DNA from 3 places in the Marinobacter excellens LAMA 842 genome. Region 1 is predicted to be linked to each of the others. Evidence: predicted binding sites of a transcription regulator. Region 1 holds the regulator's gene; each other region holds the start of a gene.

Region 1 (7,508 bases):
CAGCAGGTTGCCACCCAGGATGGCTACAAACGCAAGGATGATACCCAGCAGGCTCAGGATATCCATCAGCTCACGCCTTCAACCAGCCGGGGGCCAACTTCATCAAGCGGCAGGATTTCGTCACTCAATCCGGCCTTGGCAACGGCCATGGGCATGCCGTAGATGACCGAGGATTTCTCATCCTGGGACCAGACCACTGAGCCAGACTGCTTCATCATCCGGCAGCCTTCCTTACCGTCTGCTCCCATTCCCGTCAGGATGACGCCCAGGGTTTTCCCCGGGAAGCTGCGGGCGAGAGAACCGAAAGTGACATCCACACAGGGTTTGTAATTCAGCCGTTCGTCACCCGGCAGGATCCTGACTCGCGCCTGACCGCCACGATTTTCGATCATCATCTGCTTGCCGCCAGGCGCCAACAAGGCATGGCCAGGCTTCAGGATATCGCCATCCTCGGCCTGCTTGACCTGAATACGGCAAAGTTTGTTCAGGCGCTCGGCAAAAGCCGGGGTAAAGCTGGCAGGCATGTGCTGAACCAGCACAATGGGAGCCGGGAAAGAGGCCGGCAGCGCGGTCAAGACCTTCTGTAACGCAACCGGTCCTCCCGTGGAAGTGCCAATTGCAACCACGCTGTAATGTCTTGGTGCGGCTTTCCGGGAGGGCCGTCTTGGCGTTTCCGGCTCGCGGGTCGGCTCTGGCTGGACTGGGGCCGGGGCTGAGCGGTCGCGGGTTACCGGTCTGGCGGGCCGCTCTGGAGGCTGCGGGGCAGCCGGGCGCGAAACCCCGGGACGCGGAGCTGCCGGGCGTGCAGCCGGGGCCGCAGAACGACCGCTGGGCTTGCTGCCGGCCACGTCAAGAATCCGATCGATGAGGATTTTCTGAAGTTGGCTGGTATCCCGGGCAATTTCCTCGAAGTTCTTGGGCAGGAAGTCCACTGCCCCCGCTTCCAGGGCATCCAGAGTAACCCGCGCACCCTCATACGTCAGAGATGAGAACATCAACACCGGGGTCGGGTGCTTTTTCATGATTTCACGAACCGCCGAAATACCATCCATCACGGGCATTTCGTAGTCCATGGTAATCACATCAGGGCGCAGCTTTTCAGCCAGCTCCACCCCTTCACGGCCATTGGTTGCCGCACCAACAACCTCAATTTGCCCCGAGGCCGTGAGGATTTCCGTCAGCCGTTTGCGAAAGAACCCTGAATCATCAACGACCAGGACAGAAACTGTCATCCATTTCTCCTAAACAATCCTGCATGTTATCTGCCCCGGTACCGCTAACCGTAATGTTGAAGAAGGCTGGGTACGTCAATAATCAGGGCAATGCGGCCGTCACCGGTGATGGTGGCCCCGGCCATACCGGGCGTACCCTGTAACGCCCGCCCCAGGGGCTTGATCACCACCTCTTCCTGGCCGATCAGCTGGTCTACCACGAACCCGACCTGCTTTGTACCCATGGCCACAATCACCACATGGGCGTTTTCCGGCTCTTTCTGGCCAGCCGCGCCATGTACCAGCCAGCGCTTGATGTGGAACAGCGGGAATACCTTGTCGCGTACCACAATGCATTCCCGGCCATCGACGATGTTCGTTTTCGACAGATCCAGATGGAAAATTTCAACCACGTTCACCAGGGGCAAGGCGAAGGACTGATCGCCCAGCATGATCATCAGCGTAGGCATGATCGCCAGGGTGAGCGGCACCTTGATAATAATGCTGGTGCCCTTGCCCTGTTCAGACACGATGTTGATCTGGCCGTTAAGTTGGCCGATCTTGGTTTTCACCACGTCCATGCCCACGCCCCGGCCAGAAACATCGGATATCTGTTCCTTGGTCGAGAAACCGGCGGCAAAAATCAGGTTAAAACACTCGTTATCAGTCAGTCGATCTGCGGCGTCCTGGTCGTACAGTCCTTTCTCCACCGCTTTTCGGCGCAGAACATCAGGGTTCATACCCGCGCCGTCGTCAGAGATGGAAAGCAGGATATGATCCCCCTCTTGTTCCGCTGACAGGGTCACAGTGCCTGCCCGGGGCTTACCGGCCTTTTCCCGCACATCCGGCATTTCAATGCCATGATCAACGGAGTTTCTTACCAGGTGAACCAGCGGGTCGGACAGCGCTTCGACCAGGTTCTTGTCCAGGTCGGTTTCTTCCCCGTGCATCACCAGGTTGATTTCTTTCTTCAGCCCTCGGGCCAGGTCTCGTACCACCCGTGGGAAGCGCCCGAATACCTTTTTGATCGGTTGCATACGGGTCTGCATGACCGCCGCCTGCAAATCGGTGGTCACCACGTCGAGGTTGGCGACCGCCTTGTGCATATGTTCATCTTCGCTCTCGGAGCCCAGGCGCTGCAGGCGATTACGGACCAACACCAGTTCGCCCACCATATTCATGATGTCGTCAAGGCGCTTGGTATCCACCCTCACAGTGGTCTCGGCTGCGGGCGCCGCATCTCTTGCCGGGGCGGCGGGGGCTGCCGGTTTGGCGTCCTGCCTGGCGGGTTCCGGTTGTTTTGGTTCCGGCTTCTTTGGCTCAGGCTTGGCCGCAGGCTCAGGTTTGGCCTCCGCTGCGGGGGCCGCACCAGGGCTCTTGCCTTTGCCATGCAGCTCATCCAGCAGGTTTTCAAACTCGTCATCGGTGATCAGATCATCACCAGTGGATGATTTTGCCGGCTCTTCTGGTTCCGGCTCCGGCGGGGTGTCGTTATCAACAACCGGGGGGCCAGCAAACTGGCCTTTACCATGCAACTGGTCCAGCAGGGCTTCAAATTCGTCGTCGGTGATCTCGTCGCCGTCTGACCCGGCGTCGTTGGCGGAGGTGTTTTCCGGTGCGGCCGCCGGCTGTTGCTCTGCACCTTTTTCATCGGCCAGGGCATCCAGCAGTTGCTCAAACTCTTCGTCGGTAATATCTCCGGAATCATTGCCCGCACCGGCGGCAGGTTCGGGTTCTGGCGTTGCCGGTGCCGGCGCTGCCGTGTCGCCTTCCGGCTTGGCAAGTTCATCCAGCGCAGCGATCAATTCGTCCGGAGCCGGCGTCGGCTCTTCACGGTTACGAACCTGATCAAACATGGCGTTGACGTGGTCCAGAGCTTCCAGCACCACGTCCATCAATTCGGAGGTGACCTTGCGCTTGTGGTTGCGGAGGATATCGAACACATTTTCCGCAGAGTGACAGCAGTTGACCAGCGCTTCGAGCTGCAGGAACCCGGCACCGCCCTTGACCGTGTGGAAACCACGGAAGATGGCGTTGAGCAGGTTGCTGTCATCCGGATGCTGCTCAAGATCTACCAGCTGTTCGGACAGCTTTTCGAGAATCTCGCCGGCTTCAACCAGGAAGTCCTGCAGAATCTCTTCGTCGGCATCAAACGCCATGCGTCACCCTCTATAATCGTTCAGAAACCGAGACTGGATAACAGGTCATCAACGTCATCCTGCCCCGAAACTACATCATCACGCTCCTCAGCCTTGATCTGAGGCCCTACCCCTTTTTCGGCCGATTCTTCTTTTTCTTCAATCTGGTGCACAGTGCCGGTGAGCTGGTCCACATGGCTGGCCATCACCACCAGGCCAAGCAGGTTCTCTTCGACTTCTTTCACAAGAGCCGTGACTTTCTGGATAACCTGCCCGGTAAGATCCTGGAAGTCCTGGGCCAGAAGGATTTCTGACAGGTTGCTGTACAGGGTATCGGAATCTGTGGCCAGGCCCGCAAAGAAGCGATCAATACGACCGTACAGCTCCCGGAATTCTGCCGGCTCCATGTCACGACGGCGCAACCGCTGCCATTCGTCTCTCAGAGCCGTTGCCTCGTCGCGCATGGTATGCGCCACCGGCATGCTTTCTTCCACCAGGTCCATGGTGCGGTTGGCTGCCTGGCTGGTCATCTGGACAACGTAGGCCAGCCGATCCGAGGCATCGGACATCTTGGACAAGGCTTCTTTCTGCTCGGCACTGCGGGCGTCTATCTGAAAATTCCGGATAGCTTCATGCAGGCTTCGGGTCAACCGCCCCACTTCCCGGTAGAGGCTCTGGTCGCGAACCTCACTGAGGTCATTAATTACCGACATTGCCCGGGCGTAGTCACCGGAACTGATGCACTGGGCCAACTCCGAACTCTGCTGCTGGAGCTTTTCGGTTACCTCCGGGTCTAGGCCCTGATGGTTCTCGTTCTTGTCAGTCATGACAGCCATCCGACCTCTGGTTACTGGATTCGCTCGAAGATCTTCTCAATCTTTTCCTTGAGAACGGCAGCGGTAAACGGTTTGACGACGTACCCGTTAACGCCGGCCTGCGCCGCCGCCACAATCTGGTCACGCTTGGCCTCCGCGGTTACCATCAGCACCGGCAGGTTCTTCAGGTTCTCGTCTGCCCGCACCGCCTTGAGCAGATCAAAACCCGACATGCCAGGCATGTTCCAGTCGGTCACCAGGAAGTCGTACTTGCCGCTCCTGAGCATGGGCAATGCAGTGTTGCCATCGTCCGCTTCATCCGTATTGGTGAAGCCAAGATCACGCAGCAGATTCTTGATGATTCGCCGCATTGTGGAAAAGTCATCCACAATGAGAATTTTCATGTTTTTGTCCAATGGGACCTCCAGTCAGTAACACCCGGATTTCATTAAGCCTTTTGAAAGTCTAGCAGGCCGCTGCTTTAACCGCTTATTGTGTGGTGTTTGGCCGCGTTGTAAAGCGCCGGTTACCAAAATCTACACAGTTACGCGCCGCGCGGTCAGCGCCGGCCCGGTTTATTCTGGCTCGTCTTCCCGCCAATCGGACAACCGCCCCCTGAGACGAAGGGCCGCCTGGCTATGAATCTGGCTGACCCGGCTCTCGCTGACGCCCAGCACCGCGCCGATTTCCTTCAGGTTGAGCTCTTCCTGGTAGTAGAGGCTCAACACCAGCTTTTCTCGCTCAGGAAGCTCTTCGATTGCCTCTGCCAGGCTTTTCTGGAATGCATTTGATGCAATGCCATCCAGGGGATTATCGCTGGCCTCTGTTTCTTCTATCGGCAGCTCTCCGGATTCATTGAGCTCATCAAGGCTAAAAAGTCGGCCACTGTTGGCGTCTGCCAGGGACGCATGATATTCCGACAGGTCAATGCCCAGCTCTTCGGCAACATCGACATCCTGGGCCTCGCGCCCGGTGCGGTCTTCCACGGTTTTGATGGCTGCCGCGATACGGCGGGCATTGCGATGAACAGAGCGCGGCACCCAGTCGCCCTTGCGGATTTCATCCACCATGGCGCCTCTGATTCGAATACCCGCGTATGTCTCGAAGGTGGCACCCTTGCCGGTGGAATAGCGTTGTGCAGCTTCCAGCAGGCCAATCATGCCGGCCTGCATGAGGTCTTCAAGCTGAACCGAGGCCGGCAAACGGGCCATCAGATGAAGGGCGATTTTCTTGACCAGCGGCGCATGCTCCTCAATCAGCTGAGAGGGGCCTTTTGCGCCAGCCTGATGGTAGATTCCCAGGTTTTTCGCCAATGTCATGTATCCGGTTTTCTTATAGGACTGGATTCAGATCAGACTTCGACGAGCCGCTCCACGAAAAACTCCAGATGCCCTCTTGGCGATGATGGCAGCGGCCAGCTGTCCACTTTCTCTGCCAGGGCACGGATCGCCAGCGACGCCTTAGCCCGTGGATAGGCATCCAGAACGGCCCGCTGCCGCTGAACGGCTTTTTTGACGGCTTCGTCGTAAGGCACGATACCTACATATTGTAGTGCTACATCAAGGAAACGCTCGGTGACACGGGTCAGTTTTTCATACAGATGCCGGCCTTCCTGCTCATTTCGCACCTGATTCGCCAGAATACGGAATCGGTTGGTGCCGTAGTCGCGATTCATCAGTTTGATCAGGGCATAGGCGTCAGTAATCGAGGTAGGCTCGTCGCACACCACCAGCAGTAATTCCTGGGAGGCCCGCAGGAAGCTGACGACGGACTCGGAAATACCGGCTGCTGTGTCAACAATCAGCACATCAATCTGGTCACCCAGCTCGCTGAAGGCGTTGATCAGCCCTGCATGTTCCATCGGGCTCAACTGGGTCATGCGCTGGGTGCCGGATGATGCGGGAACAATCTTGATACCACCCGGGCCGTTGACCAGAACGTCCTTGAGGTCGCACTCGCCACTGAGCACATCCTGCAGATTGCGATTGGCGGTAATGCCCAACAGCACGTCGATATTGGCAAGGCCAAGGTCTGCATCCAGCAACACCACCCGCCGGCCTTTCTGGGCCAGCGCGATACCGAGGTTGACGGACACATTACTCTTGCCGACACCGCCCTTGCCGCCGGTAACCGCAATCACCTGAACCGGATGTGGTCTGCTCATACTGTTATCAGTCTCTTACTGCGTTCTTGTGTGGGCACAAACGGCAGCGCACCGGCTGTACCACCGGGCCTCAGGCCCCTTCTGCAACGGCCTGGCCGTGCTGCATTGTTTTCAGGCGTTCTACGCCCAACCGCACCAGAGGAATGGCCTCTGCCCGGTGCAGGTCTTCGGGAATCTTCTGGCCATCGGTATACCATGCCACTGGCAGGCCAGTTTCCATGACAAAGCCCAAAGACTCACCCAGTGTCAGCGCTTCGTCAATCTTGGTCATGACGCAGCCTGCAAGGTTTGCCATCTTATAGCAATGCCACACGGATTTCATGATGCGCGGCTGGCTGGTGGCAGACACGACCAGATGGGTACGGATATTGTGATCGCTCCGGGCCAACTCCGCCAGCTGTTCCTGATAACCGCGATCCGAGCTGGTCAGCCCGGCAGTATCAATCAGAACCAGGTGCCGGTCTGACAATTCGTCCAGAATGTCATCCAGGGAATGACTCTCGTCCACAACCCGGACCGGAACATTGAGGATACGGCCAAACACAAACAGCTGTTCATGGGCTGCCACCCGGTAGCGATCGGTGGTGACCAACGCCAGGGAATCCGGCCCGTGCTCCAGTACATATTGGGCGGCCAGCTTGCCAATGGTGGTGGTCTTCCCAGACCCGGTTGGCCCCACCAGCGCATAGACGCCGCCGGCCTCAAGCCAGTGTTCCCGAGCGGTACGTACGCCGGTGGCCAGCATCTTCAGGGATTGCTTCCAACCGTCTTCCAACCTGCCGGCGCGATGCTGACGGGACAGAGAGGTTGCCAGTTCCGCGCCCAGGCCAAATTCCTGCAGCCGCTCTGCAAGCCTCTGCTGAACCGCATTAGATGCCGCGACTGCAGGCTTCTCGGGTACCGAGGTACGGCCGCTGACCATCTCTCTCAGGGAGTTGATTTCCGCTCTCATGCTCGCCAACTCATCCGAGTAGCCCGCCTCTGGTCGGCCACCTGCATTGCCCACCGAGGTCGATCCACCAGCCAACTCACCTGACCAGTCGGCAGCCGGCCGATCATCAGCCAGTGCACGATCATATTCCGCGCCGACACCCGCCCGCTTCTCCCGCACTTCGCGAATGCGACTGCGCGATCGGTTCAACTCTTCTTCCAACCGACGATGCTGGTCTGCCTGCAGCTC
Region 2 (7,508 bases), on a different contig from region 1:
ACGGCTGATACAGCCTCGTACCATAGAGTTACTTCATAACGCATCGTTGTCGCTATTTGCCATTGACGAAGCCCACTGTGTATCCCAGTGGGGCCATGACTTCCGTTCCGACTACCTTCAGTTAAGCATGCTCGCCCAGGAGTTCCCGGGTGTCCCACGGATAGCCCTGACGGCAACGGCGGATGAGCGAACCCGTAAAGAGATTGCCGAGCGTTTGTCTCTGACCAATGCCCGGCACTTTGTCAGCGGTTTTGATCGCCCAAATATTCAGTATCGTATCACTCCAAAAACAAATGCAAACAAGCAGTTGTTGGATTTTATTAAAGCAGAACATGAAGGTGATTGCGGGATTGTCTATTGCCTGTCCCGCAACAAAGTCGACGCCACCGCCAAGATGCTGGCGGACAAAGGCTACACTGCCCTGCCTTACCACGCTGGGCTGGATGCCACAGCCCGGGCCCGCCATCAGGAACGGTTCCTGCGCGAAGACGGCGTTATCATCGTGGCGACCATTGCTTTCGGGATGGGCATTGATAAACCAGACGTTCGGTTTGTCGCCCACCTGGATTTACCCAAAAGCCTCGAGGCCTATTACCAGGAAACCGGCCGGGCTGGCCGGGACGGCAAGCCGTCCACCGCCTGGATGGTTTACGGCCTGCAGGATGTCATTAAGTTGAGACAGATGCTTGAGGCATCGCAGGGCAACGACCAGTTTAAACGGGTAGAACGCCAGAAGCTCGATGCCATGCTTGGCCTCTGCGAAGTGACCCGCTGCCGCCGCCAGGTACTGTTGCGTTATTTTGGTGATGAACTGGAGCAGCCCTGTGGTAATTGCGATACCTGCCTCACCCCCCCTGAGACCTGGGATGGCACGGTGGCCGTGCAAAAGGCGCTGTCCTGTGTGTATCGTACCGGGCAGCGCTTTGGCGTTAACTACCTGATTGACGTGCTGCGCGGCTCTGAGAACGAACGTATTCTTCAATCTGGACACCAGGCCATTTCCACCTATGGTATTGGTACCGAGTTATCCGCAAACGAGTGGAAATCGGTGTTCCGCCAGCTGGTTGCCAACGGCTACCTGCGGGCAGATCCGGAGGGCTATGGCGCCTTACAGCTCACGGAGCAGTGCCGCCCGCTGCTGAAGGGTGAACAGGCTATCGAGTTACGCAAAGACCCGGTGGCCAAAAAATCCTCGTCGTCCAGATCTGCCGGCAAACGCTCGGGCCCGGCAATAAGGGAGCAGATTACCGACCAGGCCGGCTGGGATGCGTTACGGGCGTGCCGGAAGGAACTGGCAGATAAACAGGGCGTGCCGCCTTACGTGATTTTCCACGACACCACCCTGTTCGATATGCTGGAACGTCGCCCGGAAACCCTGGAGCAACTGGCAGAGGTCAGCGGCGTAGGGGCCGCCAAGCTGGAGAAATATGGCGAGGTCTTCCTGCAAACCCTGCGGGAAATTGCTCAGTCCTGAGGCTTGAAACCCTTCTTGCGCACCCGGTAATGGGCCAGCGAGGTGGCCACGTGGTTACCCTCTTTGTCTTTCAGCTTGCCTTCCAGGGTGAACTTCGCCCGGCCGGTGGCATCGGCGTCCGCCAGAATGGCGGCAACCGCTTCCGGCGCCAGTGAAAACTCTACCGTGACATCCGAATTGGCCGGCTGCAGGAACTCGAGGGTCATCTCCTTGAGGATCGGCGTATAGGCAGGCCCCAAGTCAAACAGCGACAGTACGCCACCGGGAATTTCCGCCACCAGGAAATAGGCACCGGCGTACAGGCTGCCAAAATGATTCTTGTTGCCCTTGAGCTTTATTTTCGCCCGAACATAACCGGGGCGCATCTCTTCGACACTGAAGCCGTTTCGCGGTGCAAAGGGAATGGCGAGTCCAATCAAGCGGTTAACAGTGGCATAGCTGCCGGTTTTCTTAAGCCATGCAACAGGCTGCAGAAGCGTGGCTTTCGGGTCGCTCGCGGTTACCCACTGGCCAGCGGTGCCGATAAGTGTATCAATGAGTGCCATATTCAGGGCTCCAGAGAATGGTTTTTCGGGATCATTACAGCCGAACGCGCGTGCTTCAAGAATCTTTTACAGTATTTTTGAAAGTTATCCGGTTTCAGTAACAGATTCTGTTCTACAGTTAGGGGGCGCGCCACTTAAGGAACAAGGCATTGGTTGCACGAAATCGTTTCATTCATCGTTATCTACCGGGGTTTCTTCTGGTCCTGTGTTTGTCTTTGCCCGCTCCAGCCATGTCGGTCGAACCGGATGACAAGCGCACCTTTATTCTTTGGTACCGGAATTACGATAACCCGGCCATCCGGTCACTGGTGGAACTGGCACTGGCCAAAACGTCGGAATACGGCGACTTCACGGTCGTGCGCAGTGAGGAACTGAGCCAGGGCCGGGTACTGCGAGAGTTGGCCAACAATAATAACCGGCTGGTGGATATTGCCAATGTTGCGACCACCGCTGAACGGGAGGAATTTCTCAATCCTATTCCCTTGCCGGTAGACGGCGGCTTGCTGGGCTTTCGGGTGTGCCTGGTGTTACCAAAGCATCTGCCCCAGTTCGAGGGCATCCAGAACATAGATGACCTGACTTCAAGAAAAATCCGGATTGGCCAGGGCTCTCACTGGCCAGACACGCCGATTCTCGAGGCCAACGGCCTGCAGGTAGTTACGCACACCCGCTATGAAATCCTGTTTGGTATGCTGCGCAATGAACGTTTTGAATGCTTTGCCCGTGGCGTTGGTGAAGTATTGTTTGACCTTGAACACAATCGGGCAGACGATCTGGTCATCGAACCCAACATTCTGTTCGCCTACCACATGCCATCCTATCTTTTTGTCGCTCCAAATGATCAGGAGGCCGCCCATCGGTTACAGCTGGGAATAGAACGCGCCATCAAAGATGGCAGTTTTGCAGTTTACCTGAAGCGATGGTTCGGTCGCGCAGTGACAGAGCTTGGGCTTGAGCAGCGCAAAGTGATAACCCTGGAGAACCCGTACCTCAGCGAGGAATCCATGTATGTGGGGCGGCACACTTTGGAAAACCTGCGTCGCCGGCTCGATTATCTGAGCCAGATTGCCTCACCTGATTGAAAGGTTATGACCCGCTGGCCGTCCATGGCCAGCCTCCGCTATACGCGGAAGCGGGTCACTTTTTCATTCAATGTTCTGCCAATGGTTTCAATGTGCCCGCTGTACACATCGTTTTCACTGGCGGCTTTGGCTGCTTCCTGGCCCTGGTCCGCAATCCGGGTGATGGAGGCATTCAGCTCTTCGGTAACCGAGGTTTGCTCCTCAGACGCTGTGGCAATCTGAGACGTCATCTGGCTGATGGCGGTGATGGCCTCGGCAATCCGGTTCAGGGATTCCATGGCGTCCTGGGCTTTTTCCATACTGACGTTAGACACCGCCGTTGACGCCTTCATCACTTCCACCGCATCGCCGGCGCCTTTCTGCAGACGCTCGATCATGTTATTGATTTCCTCAGTGGAAGACTGGGTCCTCTGGGCCAGGTTGCGTACTTCGTCTGCCACCACCGCAAAGCCACGTCCTGCTTCCCCTGCCCTTGCGGCCTCGATTGCGGCGTTCAGTGCCAGCAGGTTGGTCTGTTCTGCTATGCCCTGAATAACCTCCAGCACCGTGGTGATGGACGACACATCCTTACCCAGCGTGTCGATGACTTCAGCAGCTGCATTAACCTCATTGGAAAGCTTTTGCACCGCATCCCTCGACGCAGTCACCGTCAGCAACGACTCGCGACTCTCCTGATCGGCATTCTCAGCCGCTTCCGCTGTTTGCTGTGCGTTCTGGGCAATCTCCCCGGCAGCAGCAGACATTTCGTTGATGGCCGTAGCAATCATGTCAATCTCGCTCTGCTGGCTCTCAACGCTCGAACGGCTGGTACTGGAGGTGTTGCGCAAGGCGGTCACATTCTCATCCAGGTCATCACTACCCTCTTTGACTTCCCGGACAACCTGCTGAATGTTCTCCACAAATCGGTTAAAACTTTGCGCCAGTGCGCCAAATTCGTCCGAAGCGGAATCGTCCAGTCGGCGGGTAAGATCTGCATCACCCGAAGCAATACTGGACATCGCACTGTTCAGGCGGCGCACCGGCACCATCAGCAATCGTATTCCGAAATACAGCGCCACCAGGGCAACTATCAAACCCACAGCGGCAATGACAAGGCCGCCCACCCGGGCCTCAACAATCGGAGCGTTGATCAGGTCCTCGTTAACAAACGTCACCAGGTACCACTCCACAGCCCGGGCATCGGCTATCGGATGAAAACTGACACTCCAGCGGGCGCCGTCCATCTCAAATGTATGCTGGCTGCCATCAAGAGCGGGCCGCTGACCGATAATGTCCGAAATGTTGTTTCTGACCACCTCTGAGTCCGGGTAGAAGAGCACAGTGCCCTTCTCGTTTACCAAGGCGGCGAACCCGGTATCGGCCAGGGTGATCGTAGACAACATTCGGTCAATCGTGCCAAGCCCGATATCCATGCCGGCTGCTCCTTTATATAAACCGGACTTGATCGGGGCCATGGCGGAGATAATGGTCGCGCCAGTGCTGGCATCCTGATAGGGCTCAGTGAATGATGAACGCCCTAACCGCTGGGCTCCCTGGAACCAGGGGCGGGTGCGGGGGTCGTAGTCAGGTGGCAGTGTCGCTTCCACCTCTGGGCTCCGCATTAGCATCCGGCCGTCCTCGGTGCCGGCATAGACATCCATAATATTGCCGCCGCGCGTCATCGCTTCCATCAGGGTACGGGCCATATTGTCGGTGCGGATGCCCTCAAGGGCGCTGGCCGTCGCCTCAGCCATGTCCAGGCGAGTGTTGAGCCAATCGGAAATACTGGACGTACTCTGCTCTACCGCGTCGGCCATAAGCGCGTCAACATAACGATCCGTCGTTGATCTGAGCCTGATATCCGTTGCCACTGTCAACGCAGCCATCAGCATTATGATGAGAGCACCTACGGCAACGAGCAGTTTCTGAGAAAATGAGAATTGCAAGGGGAATCCCTCCGATAAGACTGAGGTTGTTTCGATCAGCTTCTCATCAATTATAGATGTGAATTAATTGACTAACGGCAATTTGAGCGAAGTCTTTAGAACTCTTTGTTAGAATGGACTTACAGGCAACCAAGGCTGCCAAACCAAAGGAGATACACCAGATGGCCCATGAAGAGCTCCACCTGAATCTGCGAAACCTGACGCTTGAAGACTACAGCCAGCTCCAGGAGCTGATGGACGAGGTTTACGACGATATCGGTGGCGCATGGCCAAAGGAAACCATCAAGGCGTTGGTTGAGCAGTTCCCGGACGGTCAGATCTGTATTGAAGACAACGGGCACCTGGTGGCCGTTGCGTTGACCGTATGCGTTAAGTACGAGCGCTTCAGCAACCCCCACGCCTACGACGACCTGATCCTCCGTAACGAGAAAATCTGGCACAACGCCAATGGCGATTCGCTCTATGGCCTGGATGTATTTATTCATCCCGAGTACCGGGGCTACCGCCTGGGCCGGCGGCTCTATGAAGCCCGCAAGGAACTTTGCCGTTCCATGAACCTGCGGGCTATTCTCGCAGGCGGGCGTATCCCCAATTACTTCAAGTATTCCGAACAGTACACGCCGGAAGAGTACATCCATCGCGTCGACCGCAAAGAGATCTACGATCCGATTCTCACCTTTCAGCTGTCCAACGATTTTCAGGTAACCCGTTTGATGCACAAGTATCTTCCGGAAGATGAAAAGTCGCTGGGTTATGCCACCCTGCTGGAATGGCGGAACATCCTGTATACCCCGCCCTCCTCGGTGCTGAACGTAAAGAAAACCCAGGTTCGCCTGGGTGCCGTGCAATGGCAGATGCGGGAATTCACCTCAGTGGAGGAAGTGCTGAAGCAGGTTGAGTATTTCGTGGATGCGTTGTCTGATTACAAAAGTGACTTTGCCCTGTTCCCGGAATTCTTCAACGCACCCCTGATGGGCCTGACCGACCAGATGGACCAGACCCGCGCCATTCGTTTTCTTGCCGGATTTACCGAGCAGTTCCGCAATGAAATGTCGGAAATGGCGGTCAGTTACAACATCAACATTATCACCGGCTCCATGCCCCTGATCGAGAACGACCGGGTTTATAACGTGTCGTACCTGTGCCATCGGGATGGCCGCGTGGACGAGCAACGCAAGATCCACATCACGCCCCATGAACGCCGCGACTGGGTTATTGAAGGCGGCGACAAGTTCCAGGTATTCGATACAGATGCCGGCCGGGTTGCCATTATGATCTGCTACGACATTGAGTTCCCGGAGCTCGGGCGCGTAGCTGCCAGCCAGGATGTGGACATCATCTGTGTACCCTTCTGGACCGACACCAAAAACGGCTACTTGCGGGTTCGCCATTGTGCCCAGGCCCGCGCCATCGAAAACGAGTGTTATGTGGTGATCACCGGCAGTGTCGGCAACCTGCCCAAGGTAGAGAACCTGGACGTCCAATACGCGCAATCCTCCGTATTCTCACCGTCTGACTTCGCATTCCCCCACGATGCCGTGATGGCGGAGACCACCCCGAACACCGAAATGATCATGTTCTCGGATATGGACCTGGAGAAACTCAAATTGGTACGTAACGAAGGCTCAGTCACCAATCTGAAAGATCGCCGTGTTGATCTGTACGAATTGAAAACCAGATAACGACCGCATCTGGCCCCCTTTGCGGGGGGCGGATGTTGAACTATTCCATGAAAGGGTTACGGTAGACAGCTGATGGCATTGCCAAAATTAAATAGCCCGTCTATTGTTTAATTTATGCTCAAATAATCTGGCTGATCTCAGAGGCAGAGAAAGCATTTCATGAACGAAGAACTACCGGATCTTGTTGCCCGTTTCCGCGTACGCCACGGCCTGTTTCGCAAAGAAACCGTGGAAGCTCGCCTTTATGAGCTAGACAGCTACGGCTGCGTGATGAAAACCGACAAGCTGTTCAAGCCCGGCGACACCATCACACTCGACCTCATTATGGATATGCCATTTGAAGAGATCCGCGCCGAGGGTGTTACCGGACTGGTTACCGAAAAGAGAAAGCACTGTAGCAACTTCTTCTACTCTATTGATTTTTTTCAACTTGAATCCGGAGATAACTCCCCTCTTTCGGACAAGCTACGCCGTATTCGTGAAGTGCTTCTGAAGAAGCAAAGCCTCAAATCCAGACGAAGCTCGAATACGACCAACGGAATGAGGCAATTGGCCTGATACACCGTTCCATCGTTCTATCCCCCTCTGTAAGGAGACGCCCTATGGCAAAGAAAGCCAAACCCAGTGTTGATAAGATTGTCAAAAAAGTGAACAAAGAGTTCGAGAAAACCACGGCTCAGATTGAAACACTCATCAATGATGCCCTGAAGCAGTTCGACCACCTGCAGCATCAGGTTCAGGATCCGGTTCGTAAACTGCTCAAGGAAATGGACGAGCTCCGTGAGCGCGAAGTGAAGCGC
Region 3 (7,508 bases), on a different contig from region 1:
TTTTTCAGGCCATCTATGGTGTTGCGAATCTCCTCCGTGGAGGCCTGGGTGCGGGACGCCAGCGCGCGCACTTCATCAGCGACTACCGCAAATCCACGGCCCTGTTCACCGGCGCGGGCGGCTTCGATGGCGGCGTTCAGGGCCAGCAGGTTGGTCTGGTCTGCAATCTCGGAAATCAGCTCCAGCCGGGTGGCCATTTCGGTGGTGCGCTGGTCCAGCTGTTCGATTCGCTGGGCACCGCTCTGCACCTCGGTGTTAAGTGTCTCAATACCTTTCACGGCGTTGTGAGCCAGTTGTTCACCGGTCTCCGCCGCCTTCGCTGTGTCTGCGGATTTGCGAGCGGTATTCACCGCGTTCTCCCGCACCTGAACTGCGGATGCCGCCATCTCTGTAGTGGCGCTGGCTACCTGATCGGTATTGTCTCGTTGAGCGAGAACCTCACGCTCCGTGGTCTCTGCCTTGCCGGCAATGGTTCGTGCGGCGGCTTCAACCTGGGCGGCATTGTCCATCACCGTATGCATGCTCTCCCGAATCTTCGCCACCATTCGGTTAAAGGCGCGGGACAGTGAACCAATTTCATCGTTACGGGTAACATCCAGCTCGATGGATAGATCCGAATTCCGGGAGATTTCATCCATCCTGTCATGCAACCCACGTAACCGGGAGAACACCAATCGCCCCAGAACCAGCGCGGTCAGGAAGAAAATCACAACGAAAATGACCACCTGAACACCACCGCCCACCAGTAACTGCTGTTGCAGGCGGGCATCGCTCTGGGCCAGGGAATAATCCACCCGGATGGCACCGAGAATGTCGCCTTCCTGGGCCTGGTGGCAGCCCAGGCAATTCACGCCCTGATAGTCTGCCTCGGCAATAACCGGCTCAATCAGGGTATAAACCCGGCCCTGGTCATTTGCCGAGTAGAGCTCCACCCGCTCGCCACGCAATGCTCGAAGATCTTCAGGTTCGCGACGTCTCTCCTCCGCATTGCCGGCGCCGTACATCGCATTCAGTTGGTCACTGCGCACCACCCGGATATCCAGCACGTCCTCGGATGCCTTTGCCCGATCGCGCAGTACTTCCCGGTTGTTGATGGTGCCTGTAACCATCATGGTGTTGAGCCCGTCAAAGTAGGATTTTGCCAGCCCGTCCACATACTTGTGGCTGTATTCCTCAAGGTGCGCGCGCTGCGAATGGGCGCTGTAGACAACCGTAAACGCCAAAATGATGGAAAACGCAACGGCCAGGGCCGCAAGCAGCAGAAAACGGATCGAGTGTTGTTTTTTCATGGTACCCCGGCAGCGGAAGATCAACTGAACAACCATCTGTTATGACGGCAGTTTCGGGCATAACTTTATAGACATACGTCAATTTTTATATGACCCAGATCAGCCCGATGCGATCCCTATGACACTCGTTGCAAAGTTTTACATTTCCGCGCAAGTACAGACTGCCGAACCTCAAGAACAACCTGGCCCAAAACCTGCTTATTACTCACAAACACAACCCATAAACGGATTTCCGGCAGTTATTTACCGCCGAGGAGGAAATACACCATGTCTTTGCTGACATCCCTGATACAAGCCAGCACACGCTTTCAGCAAGCCATGGACAGCCGCCAGGCACCGGCAGCCAACCCTGATGGTGAGAAACCCGCTGCCACGAAGCAACCCGAAGCCGCCGGTAGCCCGGGTGATGACCGCTTTACCCCGTCCGGGCAGTCAGAGCTGGACCCCGGCAGCCTGAAAGCTCGCAAGCTCCCACTCGGCCAGTACAAACAGACCGTTGCACAGGATCTTTCCTTTGTTCGTGAAACCCTCCGGCACAAACTTGCCGAGTACAACCTGCACCCGGCAACGGCCCTGAGCGTGGGAAAAGGTGAGAACGGCAATGCGGTAGTTGAGGGGAAGCTGCCCGAGGAGCTTCGCGAAAGAATTGAAATGGACCTGAACAACAACCGGGGCTTCCGGGAAGCCTTCAGTCGGCTGAGCGTCAGCGAACCGACACTGCACTTTATGGATAACGCCCTGAAGCTCAATCAGGCCTACGGCGTGAACAACTCCCTACTGGATTCACTGCTCAGCGACAACCAGCAGTTCAACGGATTACAGGATGTCATCCACCGTTACGACAGCCTGAAACGCAACGCCAACAGCGGCCAACCCGACTTCGGTAACAGCGTACAACGCTACGCCTTCAACCTGAACACCCGGGCCTGATACCCGGGTGGCATTGGTCTTTGACCGTTAAACCTGAAACGGGGCGGGATCGCCCTTACCAACCCGGGTGACCTCGGGCGCATCCCCAAGAAAGTTCACCACTGTAGTCGCTTCCATCCCACAGAACCCGCCATCAATGATCAAATCCAGCTCATGTTCCAGAACATCCCGGATTTCATAGGGATCGGTCATCGGCTCAGTTTCATCGGGCAGAATCAGGGTACTGCTCATGATCGGCTCGCCCAACTCGCCCAGCAGCTCCCGAACAATCTCGTTATCCGGCACCCGCACACCAATAGACCGACGCTTGGGATGCAACAACCGGCGCGGCACCTCACTGGTGGCTGGCAGAATGAACGTATACGGCCCCGGTGTGAACGTCTTCAGCAAACGGTACTGAGTGTTATCCACCTTGGCGTACACACCAATATCCGACAAATCCCGGCACACCAGCGTAAAGTTATGCTTGTCATCCAGCTTCCGGATACGCTTGATACGATCCGCCGCCTGCTTGTCACCCAGGTGACAACCCAGCGCATACCCGGAATCCGTGGGATACACAATCACCCCACCCTTACGAAGAATATCAACCGCCTGGTTGATCAACCGCTTCTGCGGATTCTCAGGATGGATCTGGAAAAACTGACTCATGAATTCACTCCCTGTCCCAATTTTTCAGCCATGGCGTCATCGCCCTTAGACCCACCCATACAACCGGGCGAATCCGGCGCCGCCTGACCACTGGCCGCCCACTCCTCCGGCGTATACAAATGCAACGCCAAAGCATGCACAGGCCCCGCCAGCTCATCCGCCAACACTTTATAAATGGCCTGATGCCGCTTAACCTTCATCTGACCGGCAAATTCCGGCGACACCAGCGTCACCTTGAAATGGGTTTCCGAATTCGGCGGCACCGAATGCATATGGCTCTCGTTCTCCACAGCCAGCAGCTGCGCGGCAAACCCGTCTTTAAGTTTTGCTTCAATTGCGTTCTGAACTTTCATAACTACTCCACAACCGTCCGTTTAAGTCACCACAGCCGCCTCCCCCAACACAACCAGTCTACTACACAACAAACGATAAGCCCGAAGCCCTTGACACAAAAGCCCCAAACAGACACATTCCGATGCCTCTCAGCGAACCACCAACACCATGCATCTGTACATCGCCGAAAAACCCAGCCTGGCCAGAGCCATCGCCGCCGCCCTCCCCGGCCCGCACCAGAAAGGCCAGGGTTGGATTCGATGCGGAAACGGCCAGGAAGCCGCCACCGTCAGCTGGTGCATCGGCCACCTGCTGGAGCCGGCCGAGCCCGCGCGCTACAACCCGGCATGGAAAAAGTGGCGCCAGGAAGACCTGCCCATGTTCCCGAAACAATGGCAGCTTATCCCCAAAGACAGCGTAAAACAGCAACTCAAGGTGCTCGAATCCCTGATTCGACAGGCCGACATGATCACCCACGCCGGCGACCCCGACCGAGAAGGCCAGCTCCTCGTCGACGAAGTGCTGCGCTACGTTGGCACCACCGTTCCGGTCAAGCGAGTACTGATTAACGACCTGACTCCCAGCGCCGTTGCACGCTCCATTCAGGCACCGAGAGACAACAAGGAATTCCGCCGGCTATCCCATTCTGCCCTGGCCCGACAAAGGGCCGACTGGTTGTATGGTATCAACCTCACCCGGTTCTACACCCTGAGCTACCAGCAACAGGGTCAGGACGGCGTTTACTCGGTTGGCCGAGTACAAACGCCGGTGCTTGGCCTGGTCGTGGAGCGGGACAATACCATCGAGAACTTCGAGCCCAAACCCTGGTACCGCATTGAAGGACAATTCCAGGCATCCGAAGAGGACGCGGACCAACGCCCGTTTACCGCCCGCTGGCTGCCGGATGAAGGCTATGAGGACCACCTGGACGAAGAGAAACGCCTGCTCAGCCGAGAGGTAGCCGAGCAAATTGCCCATGCCGTGAACGGTCGGCCCGGCACCATCACTGAGTCCCGCTTCCGGGACCGGCCCGAGCCACCGCCCCTGCCGCTGTCCCTGTCGGCACTGCAGATAGAAGCCGGGCGGCTGTTGCGGATGGGCGCCAAAGATGTGCTGGACACCGCCCAGAATCTGTATGAACGGCACCAGTTGATCACCTACCCCCGGTCCGACAACCGTTACCTGCCCGAGGAACATTTTCATCAACGGGAGCAGGTGATTCGCGCCATTGGTCGGGTATCCGGCGAGCTGGAAGCGCTTACCGGGCAACTGGACAGTAACCGGCGCTCCGCGGCCTGGAACGACAAACAGGTGGACGCCCACCACGCGATCATTCCGACCGTCCGCCCTGCCCCGAATGGCAAGCTGACGGCCGCCGAGGAAAAGATCTATAACCTGATCAGCCGCTACTATCTGATGCAGTTCGCCCAGGATGCAGTTCACCGTGAGGGAAAACTGACGGTGCAGGTTCAGGAACACAGATTCCGGGCCACCGAGACGGCGATACTCACCCCCGGCTGGAAAGCCCTGGAGCTGAAACTTCGGGAGAACAACAACGAGCCGGAAAAACCACCGCTGCCAAGGCTGGAGAGTCGTGAGCCGGTCACCTGCAGCAACGCCACGGTAACCGAACGCAAAACCCAGCCACCCCAGCACTTTACCGATGCCACCTTGCTGTCGGCGATGACCAACATCGCTCGTTTCGTGGCGGCCCCGGAACTGCGCAAAACCCTGAGGGAGACCGATGGCCTTGGCACGGAAGCCACCCGCGCCGCCATTATCGACACACTGTTCCGGCGAGATTACCTGTACCGGGAAAAGCGATTCATCCGCGCCACCGACAAAGGCAAGGCGCTGATTGCGGCGCTGCCGGACACTATCCGTACCCCGGACCGTACAGCGGTCTGGGAAGCAACACTGGAGAGCATCCGCCGTGGCGAAGACGACCCCAGGGCATTTCTGGAGTCGCTAAAGCAGGAAATCCGCGAATTCATTCATCGGGCGCCCGATGCGACCGGAACTCCGGTCAGCGAAACGTCGGTGCATTGCCCAAAGTGCCGGGCGCCCATGGTCGAGCGGGAAGGAAAATTCGGACGTTTCTTTGCCTGCACCCGCTACCCAAAATGTAACGGCACGCGCCCTCTGGAAGACAGTGCACCGGCAGACGGAACCGGGCAGAAACCCGTGCCGTGCCCCCATTGCTTTTCACCCCTGGTGAGGCGCCAAAGCAAAAAAGGCTGGTTCTGGGGCTGCAGTAATTTCCCCGCCTGCCGACAAACAGTGAACGACGCCAACGGCAAGCCTGCGCTGTAGTTACGGAATTCTACATATCACTACTGAACGCAGCCTCATTTTTTGGGATACTTGGCCTCTAATGCAGAGGATTTTCACTCCGCTCTGTGCCAAGACCACGAAATCGGCAACACCATCGAGGGCCAAGCTTAATGCGCATTGCTCTGCTGGAAGACGAACACGAACAAGCGCAACACATTCAAGCCATTCTCTCCGAGAAGGGTCATCACTGTGACAGCTTCCCCACCGGTCAGGCCTTTCTCGGTGCCGTTCTGCACCGCAGTTATGACCTGATTATCCTGGACTGGCAGATTCCAGACATGACCGGTATCGACGTACTGGAGAATGTGCGCGCCCAGTTGGACTGGCCCATTCCGGCCATTTTCCTGACCCAGCGGGACAGCGAGGCGGACATCGTCCGGGCGCTGGATGCCGGCGCCGACGACTACCTGTCAAAACCAGCCCGGGCGGCCGAGCTTACCGCCAGGATCAATGCCCTGGCCCGCCGCAGCAACCCCGACAGCGACAAAGAAGTGCTGATTTACGGTCCGTTTGAAGTTAACACCCGGCAACGAATCATCCTGCTGCACGGTGAACCGCTTACCCTGACCGACAAGGACTTCGACCTCACCCTGTTCCTGTTTCAGAATCAGGGCCGGCTCCTGACCCGCGAGATGCTGCTGGAACGCGTGTGGGGCCTTGCCCGGGATATCAACACCCGGACCGTTGATACCCACATGAGCCGGTTACGCCGTCGGCTGGGTGTCAACCCGGAGAACGGATTCCGCATCAAGACCATTTACCAGCGCGGCTATCGCCTGGAAGCGATCAAAGCCACTGAAGCTGACGAGCCCCGGGAAGACAGTGCAACCAATGCTTGACCGCAAACGCCAAAGCGTCACAGGTTTGCTCCTGTTGATTGTAACCAGCCTGCTGCCCGGCGTAGCTGCCGCCGAGATATCGGTTGCCCGAGGCTCTTCTTCCGCCGCGCCCGCCCAGCAATCGGAAAGCGCCCCGGAATGGGTGTATACGCTCCGCTCCGGTGAGACACTCAGCGACATCGGCCAGTCCTTGCTGATGGACCGGGTAACCATTGGCCAGGTGCTGCAATACAACAACCTCCCCGGTAACGCCAGACTGTCTGCCGGGGAACAAATCCGCATTCCTCTGGCCTGGTTGAAGCGCCAGCCCGAGCCTGCCAGGGTTAGCTCCGCCAGCGGTAATGTTATGCACGTATCTGGCACTACCGGCCAGAAAACGCCACTGACCGAAAATTCTGTCATCCGGGTGGGCGATGAAGTGATCTCCTCTGCCGGCACCGCGACTATCGTCCTGGCTGATGGCTCTGAACTGCGCATGGCGCCCAATTCCAGACTCATTTTCAACCGCCTCACCCAATACGGCAAAGCCGGCATGGCAGATACCCGTGTTCGCCTCCAACGGGGCGAGGTGCATACCCGAATAAAACCGGTGCTGGAAGATGGTGCCCGATTCGAAATCGAAACCCCGTCAGCGGTCGCCGCTGTTCGAGGTACCGTGTTTTCCATGCAGACATCCGCCTCTGGCAGCAGCGTTCAGGTAACCGAGGGCGTGGTTGATTTCGGCCAGCCGGGCCAGGTACGCCGGATTCCTGCGGGCTATGGCGCCAGCGTATCCACCGCGAGCGCCATCCCCATGAACATCCGCCGGCTACCACCGGCCCCGGTGCTCAACCCCATCACCCCGGTTCTCACACAGCTACCGGCTGAACTCAGCTGGCAGCAGGACGGCGCCAACCGGTATCGCGTCGATATTTTTGAAGAGGATGGCGGCACCTGGCTACAAAGTCGGGAAATGCCTGGCCATCGCTTTGACATTAGCCAGCTGGACAACGGGCGCTACGAACTCCACCTGGCCGCACTGGATCGTCAGGGCATCACCGGAATGCCGGCCATCACGTCGATCGAAGTTGACCTGCAGGCACGAACGCCCGATCTGATTTCGCCAGAACCCGGTGAGAGCGTGAATGACGAC

What was found. Region 1 encodes FliA, which starts transcription of late flagellar genes. Its sites were predicted from a motif close to CTAAAGTTTNNNNNNNNNNNGCCGNTAA; they were not measured.
Region 2: J122_RS14100 (methyl-accepting chemotaxis protein) is a predicted target of FliA. The motif match lies at 5,098-5,125, and genes of this name have one in related genera.
Region 3: J122_RS15480 (methyl-accepting chemotaxis protein) is a predicted target of FliA. The motif match lies at 1,331-1,358, and genes of this name have one in related genera.

What each region holds. Positions count from the first base shown of each region.
Region 1 is NZ_LOCO01000007.1:56,961-64,468, reverse strand. Features, by position in the region: gene J122_RS08355 (flagellar motor protein) at 1-66, opposite strand, end outside; gene J122_RS08350 (protein-glutamate methylesterase/protein-glutamine glutaminase) at 66-1,232, opposite strand; gene J122_RS08345 (chemotaxis protein CheA) at 1,277-3,370, opposite strand; gene J122_RS08340 (protein phosphatase CheZ) at 3,391-4,176, opposite strand; gene cheY (chemotaxis response regulator CheY) at 4,197-4,580, opposite strand; gene J122_RS08330 (RNA polymerase sigma factor FliA) at 4,740-5,483, opposite strand; gene J122_RS08325 (MinD/ParA family protein) at 5,516-6,328, opposite strand; gene flhF (flagellar biosynthesis protein FlhF) at 6,399-7,508, opposite strand, start outside.
Region 2 is NZ_LOCO01000017.1:69,178-76,685, reverse strand. Features, by position in the region: gene recQ (DNA helicase RecQ) at 1-1,474, shown strand, start outside; gene J122_RS14110 (PaaI family thioesterase) at 1,465-2,019, opposite strand; gene J122_RS14105 (transporter substrate-binding domain-containing protein) at 2,250-3,101, shown strand; gene J122_RS14100 (methyl-accepting chemotaxis protein) at 3,140-4,972, opposite strand; gene J122_RS14095 (bifunctional GNAT family N-acetyltransferase/carbon-nitrogen hydrolase family protein) at 5,188-6,708, shown strand; gene J122_RS14090 (hypothetical protein) at 6,868-7,266, shown strand; gene J122_RS14085 (helix-hairpin-helix domain-containing protein) at 7,311-7,508, shown strand, end outside.
Region 3 is NZ_LOCO01000021.1:9,792-17,299, reverse strand. Features, by position in the region: gene J122_RS15480 (methyl-accepting chemotaxis protein) at 1-1,289, opposite strand, end outside; gene J122_RS15475 (hypothetical protein) at 1,557-2,219, shown strand; gene J122_RS15470 (L-threonylcarbamoyladenylate synthase) at 2,247-2,870, opposite strand; gene J122_RS15465 (BolA family protein) at 2,867-3,223, opposite strand; gene J122_RS15460 (DNA topoisomerase 3) at 3,372-5,516, shown strand; gene J122_RS15455 (response regulator transcription factor) at 5,648-6,376, shown strand; gene J122_RS15450 (FecR domain-containing protein) at 6,369-7,508, shown strand, end outside.